Regions from separate parts of the Paraburkholderia sp. USG1 genome, predicted to be linked through region 2. Evidence: riboswitches for the same ligand, from Rfam matches in the RefSeq annotation. Region 2 holds a riboswitch; the other holds the start of a gene.
The links. Region 2 has a riboswitch for fluoride ahead of NE850_RS00285 (2,3-bisphosphoglycerate-dependent phosphoglycerate mutase). Riboswitches for the same ligand answer to the same signal wherever they lie in the genome.
Positions count from the first base shown of each region.

Region 1: linked by a shared signal. The riboswitch ahead of crcB (fluoride efflux transporter CrcB) and the one ahead of NE850_RS00285 (2,3-bisphosphoglycerate-dependent phosphoglycerate mutase) in region 2 are both predicted to bind fluoride.

Region 1 covers NZ_JAMWXW010000011.1:216,375-229,897, reverse strand. Annotated here, with positions in the region: gene NE850_RS17065 (mechanosensitive ion channel domain-containing protein) at 1-175, opposite strand, end outside; gene NE850_RS17060 (NAD(P)-dependent oxidoreductase) at 319-966, opposite strand; gene NE850_RS17055 (Rrf2 family transcriptional regulator) at 1,122-1,577, opposite strand; gene NE850_RS17050 (hypothetical protein) at 1,665-2,135, opposite strand; gene NE850_RS17045 (DJ-1/PfpI family protein) at 2,454-3,035, shown strand; gene NE850_RS17040 (hypothetical protein) at 3,179-3,505, shown strand; gene NE850_RS17035 (ATP-binding protein) at 3,511-5,271, opposite strand; gene NE850_RS17030 (ammonium transporter) at 5,675-6,862, shown strand; fluoride riboswitch at 7,027-7,088, shown strand; gene crcB (fluoride efflux transporter CrcB) at 7,164-7,544, shown strand; gene NE850_RS17020 (alkaline phosphatase family protein) at 7,949-9,304, shown strand; gene NE850_RS17015 (hypothetical protein) at 9,569-9,958, shown strand; gene NE850_RS17010 (hypothetical protein) at 9,958-10,176, shown strand; gene NE850_RS17005 (superinfection immunity protein) at 10,203-10,535, opposite strand; gene NE850_RS17000 (hypothetical protein) at 10,606-10,881, opposite strand; gene NE850_RS16995 (2,4'-dihydroxyacetophenone dioxygenase family protein) at 11,449-11,886, shown strand; gene NE850_RS16990 (nuclear transport factor 2 family protein) at 11,966-12,322, shown strand; gene NE850_RS16985 (SDR family NAD(P)-dependent oxidoreductase) at 12,406-13,221, shown strand; gene NE850_RS16980 (SDR family NAD(P)-dependent oxidoreductase) at 13,276-13,523, shown strand, end outside.
Region 2 covers NZ_JAMWXW010000001.1:58,692-64,345, forward strand. Annotated here, with positions in the region: gene NE850_RS00275 (histidine phosphatase family protein) at 1-440, opposite strand, end outside; gene NE850_RS00280 (1-acyl-sn-glycerol-3-phosphate acyltransferase) at 491-1,318, opposite strand; gene NE850_RS00285 (2,3-bisphosphoglycerate-dependent phosphoglycerate mutase) at 1,326-2,093, opposite strand; fluoride riboswitch at 2,386-2,452, opposite strand; gene fumC (class II fumarate hydratase) at 2,524-3,903, opposite strand; gene NE850_RS00295 (DUF3331 domain-containing protein) at 3,960-4,403, opposite strand; gene gltA (citrate synthase) at 4,437-5,654, opposite strand, start outside.

The DNA of each region.
Region 1 (13,523 bases), on a different contig from region 2:
CGGCGCAAAGCGCTGCGGCCCATGCGCCAAGCCGCGCCGCGAGTGGCGGGCGCACGGCGCGGCGCGCGTCGCGCTCGCTACGGCAAGGGGAAAAGTGGAAGGCGGCGTGAGTCGCCGGCTGCCCGCCGTTGAACGGCGCAGCCCCGGACTCACGCCGCAACGGGCATGACTGCATGGCAATCCGTAGGAAAACGGGAGACGCCAGTGTAGCCGCAGTTTCAACCAGAGCAACCTGACATGCGTAACCGAATGTTAGGACGCTTGCGCGGCCTGCCCGCATGGAAGACCGCGCGCGCCCCACTCAGCCTCGTTTCGGGCTCAATAAGCGGCCGTCGCGATCTGACGGACGAAATGGCCTTGCTCCAGTTCATCGACGAAAGCGATTGCGAAATCTTCCGCGGAAATGCGGCTATCGCCCTCGGCGTCGGTCAGCAAAGTGTTGGCGCCCGTGCGGAATTTTCCCGTGCGCTCGCCCGGTGCGATCAGCGCGGCCGGGGCGAAGAAGGTCCAGTCGAGGTCGGTGACGCCGCGGTAGTAAGCGAACGCGTCCCGATGCGCGAGCGCGATCGCCTTGTAGGCATCCGGGAAGCCTTCCGCATCGACTAGTTGCTTGCCCGGCGCCACTTCGAGCGAACCCGCGCCGCCCACCACGACGAGGCGCTTCAGGCCCGCCGCGCGCACGCCTTCGACGAGCGCACGGGTGGCCTTGCAGAGCGCCGCGAGGTCGTCCTGCGGCGGCGCATAGGCGCTCGCCACCAAGTCGTGACCGCGCACCGCCGCGCCCACGCTTGCGGCGTCGAGCAGATCGGCTTGCGCCGCTTTCAGATTCGCCACACCGGCCGGCACGCGCGCCGGATTGCGCGCCAGCGCCGTCACCTGATGCCCGCGGCGAGCGGCTTCCGCGGCAACCCGCGAACCAATCATGCCGGTGGCGCCGAACAACGCGATCTTCAACTGTTTGCTCATTTTCAATGCTCCTTCATTGATATATATGTAACCATATTGATTACATATAACCGGGAAAAAAGAGGGGCATGAGCCCCCGTTCGTCGAGAAGCGCGTGTTTCGATTGACCGGCACGCGCCCCTTTCTTCCTGCTTTCCTGCTGCCTTTTTGCTACCTCACCCGTGCGAGCGTTTCTTGCGTTCGCGCAGCTTTTCGGCGCGCACCACGTCGGCTGTGGCGTCGGCCAGCGTACGCGCGCCGAGCGAAGCCTCCATAGCCTGCTGCGCTTCGTCGATGATGCCGCGCAACACGCCCTGAATGTTGCGCCCGACCATGCACGCCGGATTCGGCTCCTCGCGATGCAATGCGAATAACTGCGCGTCATCCACCGCACGATACACCTCGAGCAGGGAGATGTGTTCAGGCGCCCGTGCCAGCAGCGCCCCGCCGCCCGCTCCCAGTTGCGAAGTGGTGAGGCCCGCTTCCGCCAGCATGGTCAGAAGCCGGCGGATCAGCGCGGGATTCGTGTTCACGCTGCCCGCGATCATTTCCGACGAAAGCGGCACGCCCCCCTGCAACGACAGCAGCGCGAGCACATGCACCGCAAATGCAAACCGGCTACTCGTGTTCACAGTAAACCCGTCCGGCAACGACAATATGTAACCATAGTAATTACATTTAATCCGGCTGTCAAACGGCCATGCGGTCCGGCCGGCATATCACTTGTCCATCTGCTTTTGCGCGTCGCTCGACTCGCCCGAGGACGAAGCCGACGCGTTCGCCGACGACGCCGAGCTCTGCGCCGACCACTCCTGGAGCTTGCGCCCGGCCGATTCGAGGCTCTGGCCGGTGAGCGACGCGGCCTTGCCGAGTTGCGCATTGGTGGCGCTCGCCGCACTCTGCAGATTCGCCTGCGCGGTCGAAGCGAGCGCGCTGGGGTCGATCCTGATCGACGGCGCGGAAGCGGATTCGAGATTCTGCTGCGCGGCGGATTTGGTCGCGTCGACCTGCTGGCCGACGTAGCTGGCCGCCTGATCGAGCTTCTGACCGGCGACCTGGGCCGCGTCGTTGAGCTTGCCGGCGACCTGGCCCGCGGACGCGTCGTTCTTCTGACAGGCGGCGAGGCCGCCGAACACGACGGCCACGAACGCGGCACGGCGCAACAAAGATGAATGGATAGGTAAAGTCATATTTCAGTGTGAGCCGCGTCGAGCGGCTTCCGCATGCGAAAACGCGCCAATGATACGCCGTTGTGCTGCACGCGCTCTTCAGCAAGCTTCCCGGTACGCTCATCGGTGAAGCCTCGAAGCCCGCTCGCCCGAAACCGCGTTATGCGCTCAGGCCCATGTGGGCGTCGAGTTCAGGGACACCGGGCGCGAGCGCCATTCGATCGTATCCATTGCGTGATCCGTCGCGGTTCTGTCAAACGTAGTGGAGTAGACTGCTTGAGCTTATAGGTGCGTCAATGACGCATTCGCTGTGTTCCGTTGATCAATTGGAGGCATACGATGGCGGCAAAGAAAATTCTGTTTCTGACCGGCGACTTCGCCGAGGATTACGAAACGATGGTGCCGTTTCAGGCGCTGCAGGCAGTTGGCCATGTGGTCGACGCAGTCTGCCCGAACAAGAAGGCCGGTGACCGGATCAAGACCGCGATTCACGATTTCGAAGGCGATCAGACCTATACGGAAAAACCCGGCCATCAATTCACGCTCAACGCCACCTTCGAAGACGCCGATCCGCGCCAATACGACGCGCTGGCGATAGCAGGCGGCCGCGCGCCGGAATATCTGCGGCTCAATCCCAAGGTAATCGAAGTCGTGCGGCAATTCGCCGAAGCGGGCAAGCCGATCGCCGCCATCTGTCACGCCGCGCAAATGCTGGCCGCCGCCGACGTGATCCGCGGCAAGCGCATTTCGGCCTACCCGGCCTGCGCGCCCGAAGTGAAAATGGCGGGCGGCGAATACGCCGACATTCCCGTCGACGCCGCGATCACCGACGCCAATTTCGTCACCGCCCCGGCGTGGCCCGCGCATCCCGAGTGGCTGCGCCAATTCCTCGTGCTGCTCGGTACACGCATCGAGCTCTGATCCCTTCTGCCTGATCCATACCGGCGAGCGCCCTGCCCTTGCGGCAACCCGCGCTCGTCAAAACTCATCCCATTTGAGACTAGTCCGATAGTTTGCAACGGAAGCCTTTCCTATAGTCGCCGGCTGACTTGGGAGTGTTTTCAATGGAACTGACCGACTGGATCGTGATTCTCGCCGTCGTGCTGCTGACAATTGCCTTTTTCTGCGGACGCGGGCCGGCCAACTGGTCGAGTGAAAATCGCGCGCGACGTCTGGCCGGCATGCGCATGCTGGTTCAGGCCGCGTGGTCGATGTGGGCGGCGCTGCTGCTCGTCGCGCGCGGCCTTTTTGCACTGAACGGAATACACGGCGTGCGCCCCACGCCCCTCCAGCTCATGGCGGGTATCGCCGTACTCATCGCTTGCGGCTGCTACTGGTCGATTCGCGGCAGGCAGTTGCTCAAACCGCGTCGTCTCTTTACCGCGTCGTAACCGAGCTAAGGCGTACTGATGCCGGGCTTGGCATCGGCGGCATGCGCGGCGGCGCTGCTGCTGCCACTGCTGCTGCCGCTCTTTCGATCACGCTCCTCCAGGGCCGGGCGGGCGTCGCGAGCGGCCTGAACACCGGGCGCCGTCGGCGGCCCTTGCGTACCGGCAGCCAGTTGCGCGATCCGCGCGTCGGCTTCAGGCAGCGACAGATAGAACGTCGTGCCCACGCCTTCTTTCGACTCCGCCCACACGCGCCCGCCGTGCCGCTCCACCACGCGGCGCACGAGCGCGAGGCCGATGCCCTCGCCGGCCGCCACATTGCCGTGCAACCGCTGAAAGGCGTTGAATAGCCGCGGCAAGGCAACCGCCGGAATGCCCAGGCCGTTGTCCCTCACATAGAAGATCCGCAGCGAATGCACGCCCGGCGGCGCCGGCGTCGTACCGATCTCGATCCTGCCCTCCCGTGACGGATCCAGGTAATTCACCGCGTTGCCGATCAGATTCGCGAACACCTGTTCCAGCGCGGTAGGGTCGCCCCATACCGCAGGCAATTCGTGCACGTGGACGTGAGCGCGCCGCGCCCGGATCGAGCCTTGCATCGCATCGATCACGCGCGGCACGATATCGCGCACCTCGACCTTCTGCTGCCGGTACTCCACCCGGCCCACGCGCGACAGCCGCAACAGCGCGTCGATGATGTGCGAGGCGCGCAGCACCGCCGTCTGCAGATAGTGCAGCGCTTCGCCGATATCCTCGTCGACCACCCGTTCGATGCGCTGCCGCGTGCCGGCCGCGAGCGACGACTCGCGCACCGCGACGCGCAGTTCGTCGCACGCGCGAATCAGCTCCTTTGAGAAGCCTTGCAGGTTCACCAGCGGCGCGCGCAGATCGTGCGACACGCTGTAAATGAACATTTCGTTTTCCTGAGTCTGCTGACGCAAGGTCTCGTTGATGCGCGCGAGTTCGCCGGTGCGGCGCGCCAGATCGGCCTGGAAGCGCGCCTGGATGCGCTCGGCTTCGAGCAGGCGGCGGCTCGTCTCGTGCAAGGTCAGATCGAGGCGGGCGATTTCATCGCGTCCCGGACCGATCGGCGCCAGCGGTTCGTTGCCCGCGAGACGCCCGGCGTTATCGGCAAGGAGCGCGAGCCGGCCGCGCACACCGCGCGTGAACAACCAGACGGCCAGCGCGACGAACAGCAACGAGCCGAGCACCGCCGCGACCACCAGGGTTTGCTGCCGCTCGCGCGCGGCGTCGGCGGCATTCGAGCGGAGCGTGTCGAGACGCCGCTCCTCGGCCTGGAATGCGGCGAGCTGCTGACGAAACCGGTCGAGCACGTCGGTCGGCGCGAGATCGCGAAAGCGCGCAAGCACGTCGCGCCGCCGGCCGGAATGCAGCATGTCCTGAACGCGGTCGGACCATTGCCGGTAGGCCTGCACCGCCTGGCGCACCTGAACCACGCGTTCGACCTGCGCCGGATTGTCGGCGACCAGATCGGCCAGTTGGTCGATGCGCCGGTCGACGTCCATCCACACCGTTACCGGTGTGGCGAAATGGGCGTCGTTGGCGAGCACCGCCCCGCGCAGCGCCACGGACTCGCCCAGCACCGGGTCGAGAATCGCGGTGGTCTGACGCAGCACGTCCTGGCTATGGATGGCCCAGCGCTCCGCCTGCGCCGCGTCCGACTGGGCCTTGACCAGCCCGGACAACAGCGCCAGTTCGAAGACGGCCGGAATCGCGATCAGCAACAGGCCTTTGGTGGTCAGTCTCATGCGTGCGCACTGGAGGTCGGTGGCCGGCAGATCATGCTCGGGGACGGCACATTATGTCGGCGATTACCCAGGAAAACAAAGAGGGCACGCCATTGACCAGGCATTTGCCGCAAAAGAATGCCGGATGAATGTCGGCCCCACGTTAGGGTTTTGAATTAAACGTAAATGAAATCGAATATTTTGCCCATTTTTGGTTCGCTCCGCCCTTGGTTACGACGTTATGCACACTAACTGTGCCGGCTAAAGCCGCAAAAATGTGCAAAGGCGTGTCCGCAGCATTTAACAAAGCACCCAACCAATCCCATCCCGGTGCCGAACTGCACCGTATCGACGCGTTTTGGCACAACTTTGGCCCGCTTCTTGCATTCATTGCCCGCTTTTTTGTCATCAGCAGGACACATCGATGGAAAGTCTTAAAACCGGCACCGATACCCTCTTCCTCTTACTCGGCGCCGCCATGGTGCTGGCGATGCACGCTGGGTTCGCCTTTCTCGAACTCGGCACGGTGCGCAAAAAGAACCAGGTCAATGCACTGGTCAAGATTCTGGTGGATTTCTCGGTCTCGACGATCGCCTACTTCTTTATCGGCTACGCGATCGCCTACGGCGTGCAGTTCTTCGGCAGCGCCGAGTCGCTGGCGGCACACAACGGCTATGCGCTGGTGCGCTTCTTCTTCCTGCTGACCTTCGCCGCCGCGATTCCCGCGATCGTCTCGGGCGGCATCGCCGAGCGCTCGAAATTCAATCCGCAACTCTTCGCGACGTTCGTGCTGGTCGGCTTCATCTACCCGTTCTTCGAAGGGATCGCGTGGAACGGCCGCTTCGGCATCCAGAACTGGCTCGCCGAGGTGTTCGGCGCGCAGTTCCATGACTTCGCCGGCTCGGTGGTCGTGCATGCGTTCGGCGGCTGGGTCGCCCTGCCGGCGGTATTGTTGCTGGGCGCGCGCCACGGGCGCTACCACCGCGACGGGGGCATCGCCGCGCATCCGCCGTCGAATATTCCGTTCCTCGCGCTGGGCGCGTGGGTGCTGGCGGTCGGCTGGTTCGGCTTCAATGTGATGAGCGCGCAGACCGTCGACAAGATCAGCGGCCTCGTCGCCGTCAATTCGCTGATGGCGATGGTGGGGGGCACCCTGACCGCGTGGCTCGCCGGCCGCAACGACCCCGGATTCACCTACAACGGGCCGCTTGCCGGACTGGTGGCGGTCTGCGCCGGCTCCGACATCATGCATCCGCTCGGCGCGCTGGTGACGGGTGGCATTGCCGGCGTGCTTTTCGTTTATATGTTCACCTGCGTGCAGAACCGCTGGCGCATCGACGACGTGCTGGGCGTATGGCCCTTGCACGGTCTGTGCGGCGCGTGGGGCGGCCTCGCGGCGGGCATCTTCGGCCTGCGCGCGCTCGGCGGCATGGGTGGCGTGTCGTTCGGGGCGCAACTGGTCGGCACGCTGGGCGGGATTGTGGTGGCGACGCTCGGCGGCGCGCTCGTGTACGGCGCGATCCGGCTGACAGTGGGCCTGCGGCTCGACCAGGAAGACGAGTACAACGGCGCCGACCTGTCGATCCACAAGATTTCGGCGACACCCGAGTAAGAAAGCTTCGGCGGCGGTTTTGCTTCGCATGAGCGCACTGGCGGCTCCGGCTCCCGCACGTGCGCCTCGCCACCGGGCATGCCGGATCCGGGCGGACAGCGCGGGCCGGCGGGCTGTCCGCGCCCACGCCGAACTGTCCCCACATGCCCTCGCCGGTGTTAGACTCCTGCGCTGGAGATGGCATTCTCCTTTAACCGCCCTTGTGGCTGATGATGCCTGCTCGCCCGGATGATTGCGGACGCAGCATCGCGCTCCATGCTCAGCCCGGTTTGTCGACACCCCCGGTTTTGCCAGGCCTCCCATGTATTGGTCCATTCTCGCCGTCGGAATCGGCGGCGCGCTCGGTTCGTTGTTTCGCTGGTTTCTGGGCATCCGCCTGAACGGCCTGTTCAGCGGCTTGCCGCTCGGCACTTTCGCCGCCAACGTGATTGCCGGCTACGTCATCGGCGTCGCCGTCGCAGGGTTTGCGCGGGCGCCGCAGCTCGCACCGGAATGGCGGCTCTTCGTCATCACCGGCTTGATGGGCGGTCTGTCGACCTTCTCGACTTTTTCAGCGGAAGTCGTGCAGCGGTTGCAGGACGGCCGGCTCGGCTGGGCTGCGGGCGAGATCGTGATTCATGTGGGTGCGTCGCTCGTGATGACCATTCTCGGCATCGCAACGGTGTCGTTGCTGTCGCGCTGAAAGCGCCACGCGCCGCGCCACTCCAGGCGCGGATGCTCCTCTCCTCCGATCCACCCGACTTCCTACGGCTTGCCATCAGTCGGGTTCGCAAAGGCCTATTGGATCGAGCGAAGCGGGAACAACTTGCCTTCAGCGAGAACTGAAGTTGAACGGCGATGTAACGTGAACTAGCCTTAACGTCTAGCCGGAAGCAAGACTCTGGTATAGAGCCTGCGTTGAAAGTGCGGCTCTTCTGCAACGAGTATTTGAGCTATCCGATCCCGGCTCGCGCTGCAAGCCGCCAATGCAGGAGACAGGTTCGCGTCAGGAGGTCTGCAGTGTCGCGCTCCCGTAGTTTCCTGCGGGGCGCGAACCTGGCAGGCGACATGGTCGCTGTGATGCCGTTGTACGGAGGCAGCATGTCAATGGACAACATTAAAACCATCATCATCGTCATGATGGAGAACCGGTCGTTCGACCATGTTCTCGGTTATCTGAGCCTCGACGGAAAAGACGTCAACGGACTCTCTGCCGACCCCGCGTGGCAGCAGAATTTCGCGAATCTTTACGACGACAGGACATATGCGATCCATGCTCTCTCGCCGGCGACCCAACTGATCCCCGACCCTCCGCACGACCGCACGCCGATTTCGATACAAATAAACACGCCGTGCGCGAGTGGAGGCTGCCCCGAACTGGGTGGGTTCGTTGCAAGCTACGCGGCACGACACCCTGCGCCAGCCGATCTCTCGATGGTAATGGGCTATTACACCGCCGATGCGCTGCCTGTTTACGATTTCTTCGCAAACCATTTCACGATTTGCGATAGCTGGTTTGCGCCGCTTCCGACCGGAACCCAGGCCAATCGCCTGATGGCCATGTCGGGAGAGAGTGCGATTAGCGACAACGTTTCTGGTTTTCTCCCACAGCAGTCCCTGGTATATGACTGGCTGACCGCACACGCCACAAGCTGGTGTGTCTACCAGTCGGGAGGATTTTTCCCGTTCTTCAGCCTGATGCCCAAGTGGTTGCCCGAAATAGTGACGTCGCTCGCCTTGCCGTTGGATGGCATTGGCGGCAGGTTCAGGCGGTATTCGCGCTTCAAGGCAGACTGGACGAACGGTTCGAACATGCCTCAAGTCATTTTCATCGAACCGGAATACACGGACGGGCCACACCGGACTCCGAATGACGACCATTCGCCTACCGGCGTTGCTCCAGGGCAAGCGTTCCTCGCCGACATCTATCAAACGATTTCCACGTCAGAGCGATGGAATGAGACGCTGATGATCGTCACGTACGACGAGCATGGAGGGTTCTTCGATCATGTCAGTCCCCTCGATATCCCGACCGACGTTGCCGGATATCGGTTTCAGACTACCGGGCTGCGGGTACCAGCATTCCTGATCTCGCCCTATGTCACGCCGGGCGGCGTCTTTTCCGGCGACCTGGACCATACGTCGATCCTTCAGCTTCTCGCGGATAAATTCAACGCCGGCGGCACGTACTCCGCCCCGGTCAGTGCACGCACACAACTTTCGAAGCTCAGTTCCGCCCTTTCCGAAATGAAAACGCCGGGCCCTGCGCCCAGGCTGAATGTGCCAATGCCGGGAAACTCACCTGTACCGTCTCCCGTTTCGCAGCCAGTTGGCCTTTCGGCATGTGCACAAGCCTTTCGTAGCGTCGCGCTCAAAGTTCAGCAGGATCATCCGGAATTGCTGTCTTCGCCGAACTGGGGAGACCTCGCGGGCTTTGTCGCGACCTACAAGGGCGCGTCGTGAATCGACGCAAGGTCTATGTCCGTCTGGATTACTGCTGCACGCAGCGTGAAGCGGAGAAAGGAGTGACGTGGCCGCATTCCCGAGGCCGCATTCCCGATAACCTGGTCATTAGCGGGTTGGCGAGCGCGACAACGACGATGTCATTGTTTGCCAAAATACCTGTATGAATGTACAGTATCCCGCACGGACTTCCGTCGCGGTGTTGGGTGCGCGACCGCCGTGTGGCCGCATGCGACGGCGCCTCATGCGTAGGAACCGTGAGTCGTGCAAGGTTTGGAACGACTGGAAAAATACGGAGAAGACATGCTTCGATTCTTGGGCCTCGGCGCACTGCTGCTGACAGTTGTTTCTACTGTGTCGGCAGGCGAACGCTATGTGGAAGTCTGGAATCCGCCTGAGGCGCGGGCCGACGCACCGCCCGCCAAACTGTCGCATAAACAGTCGATACATCGGCACAGTGCTTCGCGGACCGTGAAATATCATGCACGAAGCGCTCGGGCGCCCGCGCCGAAGTTGATTGCGAAACAGCGTGAAATCCCGGCGGATTCGCGAACCGCAACACCTGATCTGACAGACATCCCGCGGCAGATCACGCCTGAGGGGAACATCCTGCGGGTCGATTCCCGCCAGGCTTATGTCGGGGTGTCGCGTTAATGGAATCGGAAACCTACCACGGCTACAACATCTGGGGACATGCAATACAGCAGCATGAGGAACCGCATCGACCTGGACCTTACGCTGCCAGCGGAACCATTACTCAAAACAACAGGGTGATTGAAGCGTCCGGTGTCCTTGGCTTTTTCGATACTGACGAGGGCGCGCAGCAGGCTGGACTCGAATGGGCTCGCGCATGGATCGACAGCCACGGGTAGACCGTACCTTGCCATGCGGAAAAAACTCAATTCCTTGGGCAGCGATTGCTCCTTGCCGCAATGCGCGCTACCAACGGCACCAGCCGAGGGTTGACCACCGGGATTGAACTGGCACGACCTTCGGATCGGGCAACGATTGCGTTGATGGTAACGCGTGCAACTGCGCGTTGCGCCCGTCTTGCGAAGTGCTTCAATCGACGGTCGCTGACCGGATGCCGCGCCCATATCAGCGCAGCGAACCAGCCCAGAACCGTCCACCCGAGCAGAATGTTCACCATCGTCACCGCAAAGGCGTCTTCCCGGTTTCTGGCGTCGGCAATCATTGCGGGCGCCAGATAAAGCATCAGCACAGCGATCACGACCGCACCTTGAATAATCTTCAGCATTTCGACACCTCGCTACAGCCTTGATCAGCAGACGCCTTTCGAATTAATGACGCGAGTACAGGCGAGCAGCCGACTGGTCAGGTTGACGGCTGCCAGACACCACGGATTGCGCAACCACGCCGCCGTACGAATCATTGACGGAGCCGACCGCATCGTTGCGTTCCGCTGCGACGGTTTGTGCGCTCTGGCCTCGTTGTGACGCGGGAGCCCCGACCGAAGGACGGTAGGAAGGCGCCGGTCCATAGCCGCTGGCAAATGCAGGCGCAGCGATGGAGGTAGTGGCCGCAACGAGCAACATCGCAAGAAGTCTGTTTTTCATGATGGATCCCTAATCCGGTTTCAAGAGCGGTGCAAGTCGGTGAGACGCGCGCCGCTGACAGAATTCAGTTTAGGTGGGACCTATCTTTTTTCTATGCCGATAGCGTGAAATCACAATTGCTACGGGGCGAACAATCGGCGTTGGCCCGCCTGTGCAGGATTTGCGTGCGCCCGCTGCCACTGCCGTTTCCTGTCTCGTCTTTCGATGTCGACCTTTGCTGGCAGCTTCGCCCTGAGGATTCAGCGGCGCAGCAGTGGCTCTGCGACACCATTGCACGTACGGTGAGCGGAGCCTGTGTTTCGCACCCTGAGAAGTCCCTCGGCGTGCGGCGCAAATCATGGACGCCAGACATTGGGTGGCCCGATGCATGAGTCATTCCGTTTCCGGTACGCGGCGAAGGAATCGAAGCCGTGCATTGGCGTCCGCACACCTCCACACCTCCACTGCACTGTCAGGCAACCCGAGTTGCGCTAGCGTGCAATCTTTGTCTCGTTGCCTGCGATATCGTTGTTTCACCCACAAACCTTACCGAACTCGATTCTGGTTCGGCGAAATCAGGAGACGACGATGGAAATCAAACCGAAGGTTCGCGAAGAAGCCGTTCAGATCGACGACATTCCGTGGAAGCCCTTCCCGGACGCACTTTCCCGAGGCGGCATTCGCTGGAAGATGCTCCACGCCTCGCCCGAGATGGGCGCGTGGACTGCGATTTTCGACTGTCCGGCCGGCTCGTCCTTTAACTCTCACTTTCACGTCGGGCCAGGCGAATATCTGCTGACAAAAGGCCGCATGGACGTCCGTGGCGGCAGCGAGGATGGCGGCGACACCGTCGTGGCGCCGGCATACGGCTACGAGTCTGCCAATGCCCGTCACGACAAAACCTCGTTCCCGGTCGACAGTGAGTTTTATATGACGTTCCTCGGCCCGCTTTCCTTTATCAAGGAAGACGGCACGCCAATCGTGGTGGTCACCTGGGACGAAGCCCAGCGCGCGTACGCGGGCTGAAAAGTCCGCTTTCCATGTCATGTATCGGCACGCTCATCGTTGCCGATACATCCCGCCGCCCCTCCTGTGGACATTCGACATGTCAAATTCCTCTGAACAGACCGAAGCTGCAACCAGGCAGATCCTCGACCATCATCTCGGCGCCTTTGCTCACGGCGTTGCGGAGATTCTCAAGGATTATGACGACGACTCCGCGCTCGTCACGCCGGACAAGACCTTTCGCGGCCGCGAGGAGATAACCGGCTTCTTCAAGGCCTTCCTTGACGGCGCGGACCCGGCGTTCTGGCCGGCGTTCAGGATTACGAGCATGAGCACGGTGCGCGACGTGGCATACCTCGCGTGGGAGGCGAAGCCCTGGGTTACCCTGGCAACGGACACACTGGTCGTCAAGGACGGAAAAATTGCGGTTCATACGTTCACGGCATTTCCCGCCTGACCGGGCACATCGGGCGTCACGCATCGTCTACGAATCATGTAACGCGAAGTCATTCGAAAGTACTACTACTCAAGGAGACAATCTTGACCCGCAAACTTGAAAGTCGCGTCGCCGTCGTAACCGGTTCCAGTTCGGGAAATGGACGAGCAATCGCGCTAGCTCTCGCGCGCGAGGGCGCGCATGTCGTCTGCTCTGATCTGAAGAAGTCGGCACTGCAAGGCGGCTACGAGAAGGATATCGAAACCGATACCGATGCGGTCATCACCCGGGAAGGCGGCAAGACCACGTTCATCGCGGCGGACGCCAGCAAAGCGGCCGACGTCCAGAAGATCATCGGCCATGCGGTTTCGACCTTCGGCCGGCTCGACATCATCGTCAACAACGCGGGCGTGTTTACCGGTCTGCACAGCATCATCGACGAGACGGAAGAGCAATACGATTTCACGATGAACGTGAATGCAAAAGGCGTTTGGCTCGGTTGCAAGTACGCTATCACGCAGTTCATGAAACAGGAACCGCTGACGACGTCGACCGGCGCCCAGGTCCGTGGCCGGATCGTCAACATCGCGTCCATCGGCGGCCTGGTCGGGCTGGCGCTCGAACCGGCTTATTGCGCGTCGAAGGGAGCGGTCGTCAATCTGACACGCGAACTCGCACTCGACTTCGCGCCCGAGCGCATCAACGTGAACGCGATCTGCCCCGGGTTTCTCGCAACCGCGATGGTGCGCTCCTTCCTCGAAAACGACGATACCAACAAGCTGCTTCACGACCTGACGCCGTGGCCGCGCGTCGGCACCGCGGACGATGTCGCGAGAGCCGCGCTATTCCTCGCTTCCGACGACGCGGAGTGGATGACGGGTTCCATGCTCACAGTCGACGGCGCCTTTACGGCACGCTGAACGCGGTAACGGCCAACCCGTTGCGGCTGGCCATCCTTTCTCCCAGGAGGATTCATGGAAAGGCTCAAAGGAAAGGTCGCCATCGTCACGGGCGCAAGTTCGGGATTCGGTCGCGGCATCGCAATGGCGTATGCAGCGGAAGGTGCCAGCGTGGTTGTCAGCGATATCCACGAGGCACCGAACCAGGGCGGCTTCGAAGGCAACCCGCAGTTGACTACCGTAGCCGCCATTACCGGGGCCGGCGGCAAGGCTCAGTATGTGGCATGCGACGTGACGAGGCTCGACCAGGTTGCGAACCTGGT
Region 2 (5,654 bases):
AGCGCCACCGTCTCACCCGCATGCGATCCAAGCAGTTCCCTTATGACGTCGGCTGTGCGCAAGGCCAGCGCCTGCAACGATTCGCCGCCGGGAAATCGCATCCATTGCGGCGCGGACTTCCACAGCGCAAACTGGGCCGGAAACTGGGCACGCGCGACATCGTAGGTCTTCCATTGCCATTCGCCATAATCGAGGTCGTCAAGGCCGGGTTCTACGCGCGATTCGATCGAGCAGGCGGATGCTATCGTGTTACCCGTGTCCCGGCATCGCTGAAGCGGACTCGTGTAAATGATCGTCGGCGCATACCGCGCGCTAACCGCGCTGGCCAGGGCCTGCGCCTGGCGCTGGCCCAATGCTGTTAACGCCAGCTGGGCACGTCCGCGGAACCTCGGCGGATCAATTCCCTCTACCTGCCCATGTCGGGTCAAGATGATACGCATGAGTGTCCTCCCTGATTTACTCTTCGAAATGCAACGCGTTGCCGGTTGCTCTAGTCATGCGCGGCTTCATAAGGCACGTCCTGAAGCGCTGCGCCGGCGGTATCGATCGTCATCGCACCTTCCGCTGCGCCTTGCGTCGGACCACAATGGTATGCGGCTGCGTCAGCCACCGATATGGCGATGGGCGGCCACCACTGCGCACCGCACTTTGCAAACAGCCGGCTTTTCTCGGCACCCCGGATCTGTAATTGCACTACGGTCGCACCAGTACGCGCCCGCAGCCATGTCACGCCCGGACGGATGGTCGCGCCGGGCACGATGGTGCCAGTCGGAAAAATCATCACGGCGTGCTGCTGCCTGAGTGCCTGCAGAAGCCGTCTCAACCCAAATGGCGCATTCGCCCCAAGCGGCACAACCCGGCACAATCCCAGGCGCTCGCCCAGCGCAAGGCCCACCCTGCCGTACCAGGCATCCCGTGAATAGCTTGTGTCAATCGCATACGTCATCAGCACCGGGCTCGCCATTGCGACGATCAGTCCGTCGAGATGAGAAACGTGATTGGCACAAACGATGACGTTTCCGCTGCGGATCTGATCCCATGTCGCTGGATCGATGTGTACCGATACGCGAAACAGTCTGAGCACAATCACGCGCAACGCCCGCGCCAGTAGCAGCCTTACCTTCCGCATTTCGTCAGGCCGTAATCGGCGCACGCAGTCAACGCGCGGTGACAGGTCAACCGCATCGCCACGTTGGGTGTCCGAGCCACGTCCTGCGCTGATCGCTGCCGTCCTTGCCAACAGCAGACATTGCCTGTGTTTTTGCCACGCATCACTTTCACTCCCCACTCCCCGAATGCACGCAAAATCGGGCGACATGCTCGCGCTAGCAGGCCTGCCGGCGGCTGCCGGGAAGGTCTACATCGCCCGCACTGTCCACTTCCAGATAACATCGACAGGTCGGTTTCATGTCATGGTCAAACCAGTAGATGAGCGGTATGCCGTTGGGTACGTTCAACTGGGCCGCTTCATATTCGGATATGCCATCGAGGATCTTGATCAGGGCACGAATGACGCTTCCATGCGCGCAAACAATCACCCGCTGTCCGGAAACAGTCGCGGGCCGGACGACCTGTAGCCAGAACTCATTGACGCGGCTTACCACCGCACGTAGTGATTCGGTACGAGGCAGCCGCCAGGGCGACACATGCGCATAACGACGATCCAGAATGGCATCGCGCGCATCTCCGCCTGGTATCGCGGGAGGCTGCCCGCAATACGAGCGGCACCAGTGAAGCACCTCCTGATGACCATAGATCCTGGCGGCTTCCGTGCGCAGCTTGCCGGTCAGGTCACCGTAATGCCGGCCATTCAGGCGCCAATCGTGCTGCAGCGGTACCCAGCTTTGTTTCAGCTCCTCAAGCATCAACCATTGCGAGAGAATTGCGCGCCGGAGAAGGGAGGTATAAGCCATATCGAACGACCAGCCCTCGCGGGCCAGAACCTGTCCGGCCTTGCGTGCCTGCAGCGCGCCATGCTCAGTCAGGTCGATGTCTGTCCAACCCGTAAAACGATCCTGCCCGTTCCACTCGGTTTCGCCATGGCGGACAAGGACAAGTGAATAAGGCCCTGCGTTTTTTTGCTTGATGCTCATACATTCCTCGCAACGCCAGACTCCGCCTTCCAGGCGACTCCCCCAAAGGCAATCGCACGCGCCGGGCATACGATCGAGCTCGCCTTTTAATCGCTCGCTACCCAGCGGGCTGATCCCTTACCTGCCCCGAAGGTCCACGGAAACGACCGGCGTGCACGAGTGCTATCCGGACAGAGGCATGGATATAAGCGCCAGCGGTAATCAGGTGTCGATTTGCAGAAGAAGATAGGTTTGAAGAACTCAAACCTGGGCAGCAGAACGCCGCAGATATGCCTACGGGTTCCCTATCCAGGGCCCTGTAGGCATCATCAGCCGGTTGGACCGGCACTTATCGGAGGTATGCCATCTCCGTTGAAGGGAGCTTAATGGCTTTTGGTTGGTGGCGCAATAACCCCTCTCCCAGGTGAGCACAGAACAACGCGGACGATTGTCATCTGCTGGTTCCAACCATGTCGTGCGGTTTCACCCACTCGTCGAACTGTTGTTCGCTCACATGGCCGAGCGCCAACGCGGCGGATTTCAGGGTCGTGCCATCCTTGTGCGCCTTCTTTGCGATCTGCGCGGCCTTGTCGTAGCCGATGTGCGGATTGAGCGCCGTCACCAGCATCAGCGATTCGTTCAGCAGCGTGTCGATGCGCGAGCGGTTCGGCTCGATGCCAACCGCGCAGTGATCGTTGAAGCTCTGGGCGCCGTCTGCGAGCAGACGCACCGATTGCAGCACGTTGTGGGCGATCATCGGCCGAAATACGTTCAGTTCGAAGTTGCCGCTCGCGCCGCCGAAGTTCACCGCGACGTCGTTGCCGAATACCTGGCAACACAGCATCGTCACCGCTTCTGACTGCGTCGGGTTCACTTTGCCGGGCATGATCGAGCTGCCCGGCTCGTTCTCGGGAATCGACAGTTCGCCGAGCCCGCAGCGCGGGCCGCTCGCGAGCCAGCGCACGTCATTCGCGATCTTCATCAGGCTTGCTGCGACCGTCTTCAGCGCACCATGCGCGAACACCAGCGCATCGGCCGCGGCCATCACCTCGAACTTGTTCGGCGCCGATAGGAACGGCAGGCCCGTCAGCCGGCCGATCGCGGCCGCGACTTTGTCGGCGAACTGGTGATGCGCGTTCAGCCCGGTGCCGACCGCGGTGCCGCCAAGCGCGAGCTGATACAGATGCGGCAGCGCCGATTCGACGTGCTCGATCCCGTGATCGAGCTGCGCGACGTAGCCGGAGAATTCCTGACCGAGGGTCAGCGGCGTCGCGTCCTGCAGGTGCGTGCGGCCGATCTTGACGATCTCTGCAAACGCGTTCGCCTTGCGGTCGAGCGTCGTGCGCAGCGCCTGCAGTGCGGGCAGCAGATGCTCGACCAACGCGCGTGCGGCGGCCACGTGCATCGCGGTCGGAAACACGTCGTTCGACGACTGGCCACGGTTTACGTCGTCGTTCGGATGCACCTTGCGCGCTTCGCCGCGCTCGCCGCCGAGCAGCTCGCTCGCGCGGTTCGCGATCACCTCGTTCAGGTTCATGTTGGTCTGCGTGCCGGAGCCGGTCTGCCAGACCGCGAGCGGGAATTCGCCCGAATGCTTGCCGGCAACGATTTCGTCGGCCGCCGCGACGATCGCGCCGGCCTTCGTCCTGTCCAGCACGCCCAGTTCCAGATTGACCTCGGCGGCCGCGCGCTTGATCAGCGCGAGCGCGACAATCAGTTCAGGCGACTGCTTCTCGGTCGAGATGCAGAAATTCTGCAGCGAACGCTGCGTCTGCGCGCCCCATTGACGCGCGGCCGGGACGGCAATTTCACCGAACGTGTCGCTCTCCATGCGGACTTCCTTGAATGTCTCGGACAACCTCGTTCTCCTCAGATTGGGTTTGCCGCCTATAGGGACATCATCGCTGTTTCAGCGGCCGGCTCGAACGTAACGGGCACCAGGAGCTGACCGGGCATCGCACACTCGATGCAGTCAGGCAGGATCATTGCGCCTTCATGACGACGTCCGCAGCGCAATGCTGGTTGATAGACGCGATCGCGTCGTCGGACATGGATGCGCGTGACGACGCAGGGGCCCGCCCGTCTCGCAGCACCGATCTTCCATTTCTGCTCGCCGCAAAAGCCGGCCCGGGGATCGCTCCACGACAGCAGCACCGTCTCCGCATCGATGCGATCAATCAGCCGGATGGTCGGAAGACTACTACCGCCGATCACCGCTTCCGTAGCACGCCTGACCGGAGCGCCCGGTTTCCTGGTACGACCTATCGGTGAACTCGACAGATCGAGTAAAGCCAGTGTGCCAGCCCACTTCGGGTCCCGCCCGGTTCTCATCAGATCCTCCTGAATTAGCCTGAATCGCGCGGACTAACCACGCCTTGCCAGCGGCAACGCCTCTCGCAGGGCTTCGCCGATAAAGAGCTGACGCGGCCGCCCGATCTTTTGTTCGGGGTCCGCAATCATTTCGTTCCACTGCGCGATCCAGCCCACGGTGCGCGCCATCGCGAAGATGCAGGTGAACATCGACGTCGGAATGCCCAGCGCGCGCTGCACGATGCCCGAGTAGAAGTCCACGTTCGGGTACAGCTTGCGCGACACGAAGTAGTCGTCTTCCAGCGCGATCTTTTCGAGCGCCATCGCGAGCTTGAACAGCGGGTCGTCGTGCAGGCCCAGCTCTTCGAGCACTTCGTGGCACGTCTCGCGCATCAGCTTTGCACGCGGGTCGTAGTTCTTGTACACGCGGTGACCGAAGCCCATGAGCTTCACGCCCGAGCTCCTGTCCTTCACCTGCTGGATGAATTCGGGGATGTGGTCGACCGAGCCGATCTCCTCAAGCATGTTCAGCGCGGCTTCGTTCGCTCCGCCATGCGCCGGGCCCCACAGACACGCGATGCCGGCCGCAATGCAGGCGAACGGATTCGCGCCCGACGAACCGGCAAGACGCACCGTTGAAGTCGACGCGTTCTGCTCGTGGTCCGCGTGCAGGATCAGGATACGGTCGAGCGCGCGCACCAGCACGTCGTTGACCTTGTACTCCTCGCACGGATTCGAGAACATCATGCGCATGAAATTCGCGCTATATGACAGGTCATTCTCTGGATATACGAACGGCTGGCCTACGGTGTACTTGTAGGCCATCGCGACGAGCGTCGGCAGCTTCGCGATCAGACGGATCGCCGACACCTCGCGATGTCCGGGATCGTTGATATCCAGAGAATCGTGATAGAACGCCGACAACGCACCGACTGCGGCAACGAGGATGGCCATCGGGTGCGCGTCCCGGCGAAACCCGCGGAAGAAAAAATGCATCTGCTCGTGGACAAGGGTGTGCTTCGTCACTGCCTCGACAAATGCACGCTTCTCTCTGGTGTCGGGCAGTTCGCCCTTCAGGAGCAGATAACAGGTTTCAAGAAAGTCGGCGTTCTGCGCAAGGTTATCGATCGGATAGCCGCGATATAGCAGCTCCCCCTTGTCACCATCGATATAGGTGATGGCAGACTCGCATGCTGCCGTCGACATAAAACCTGGATCGTACGTAAACATGCCGGACTGTGCGTACAGCTTGCGGATGTCGATCACGGCAGG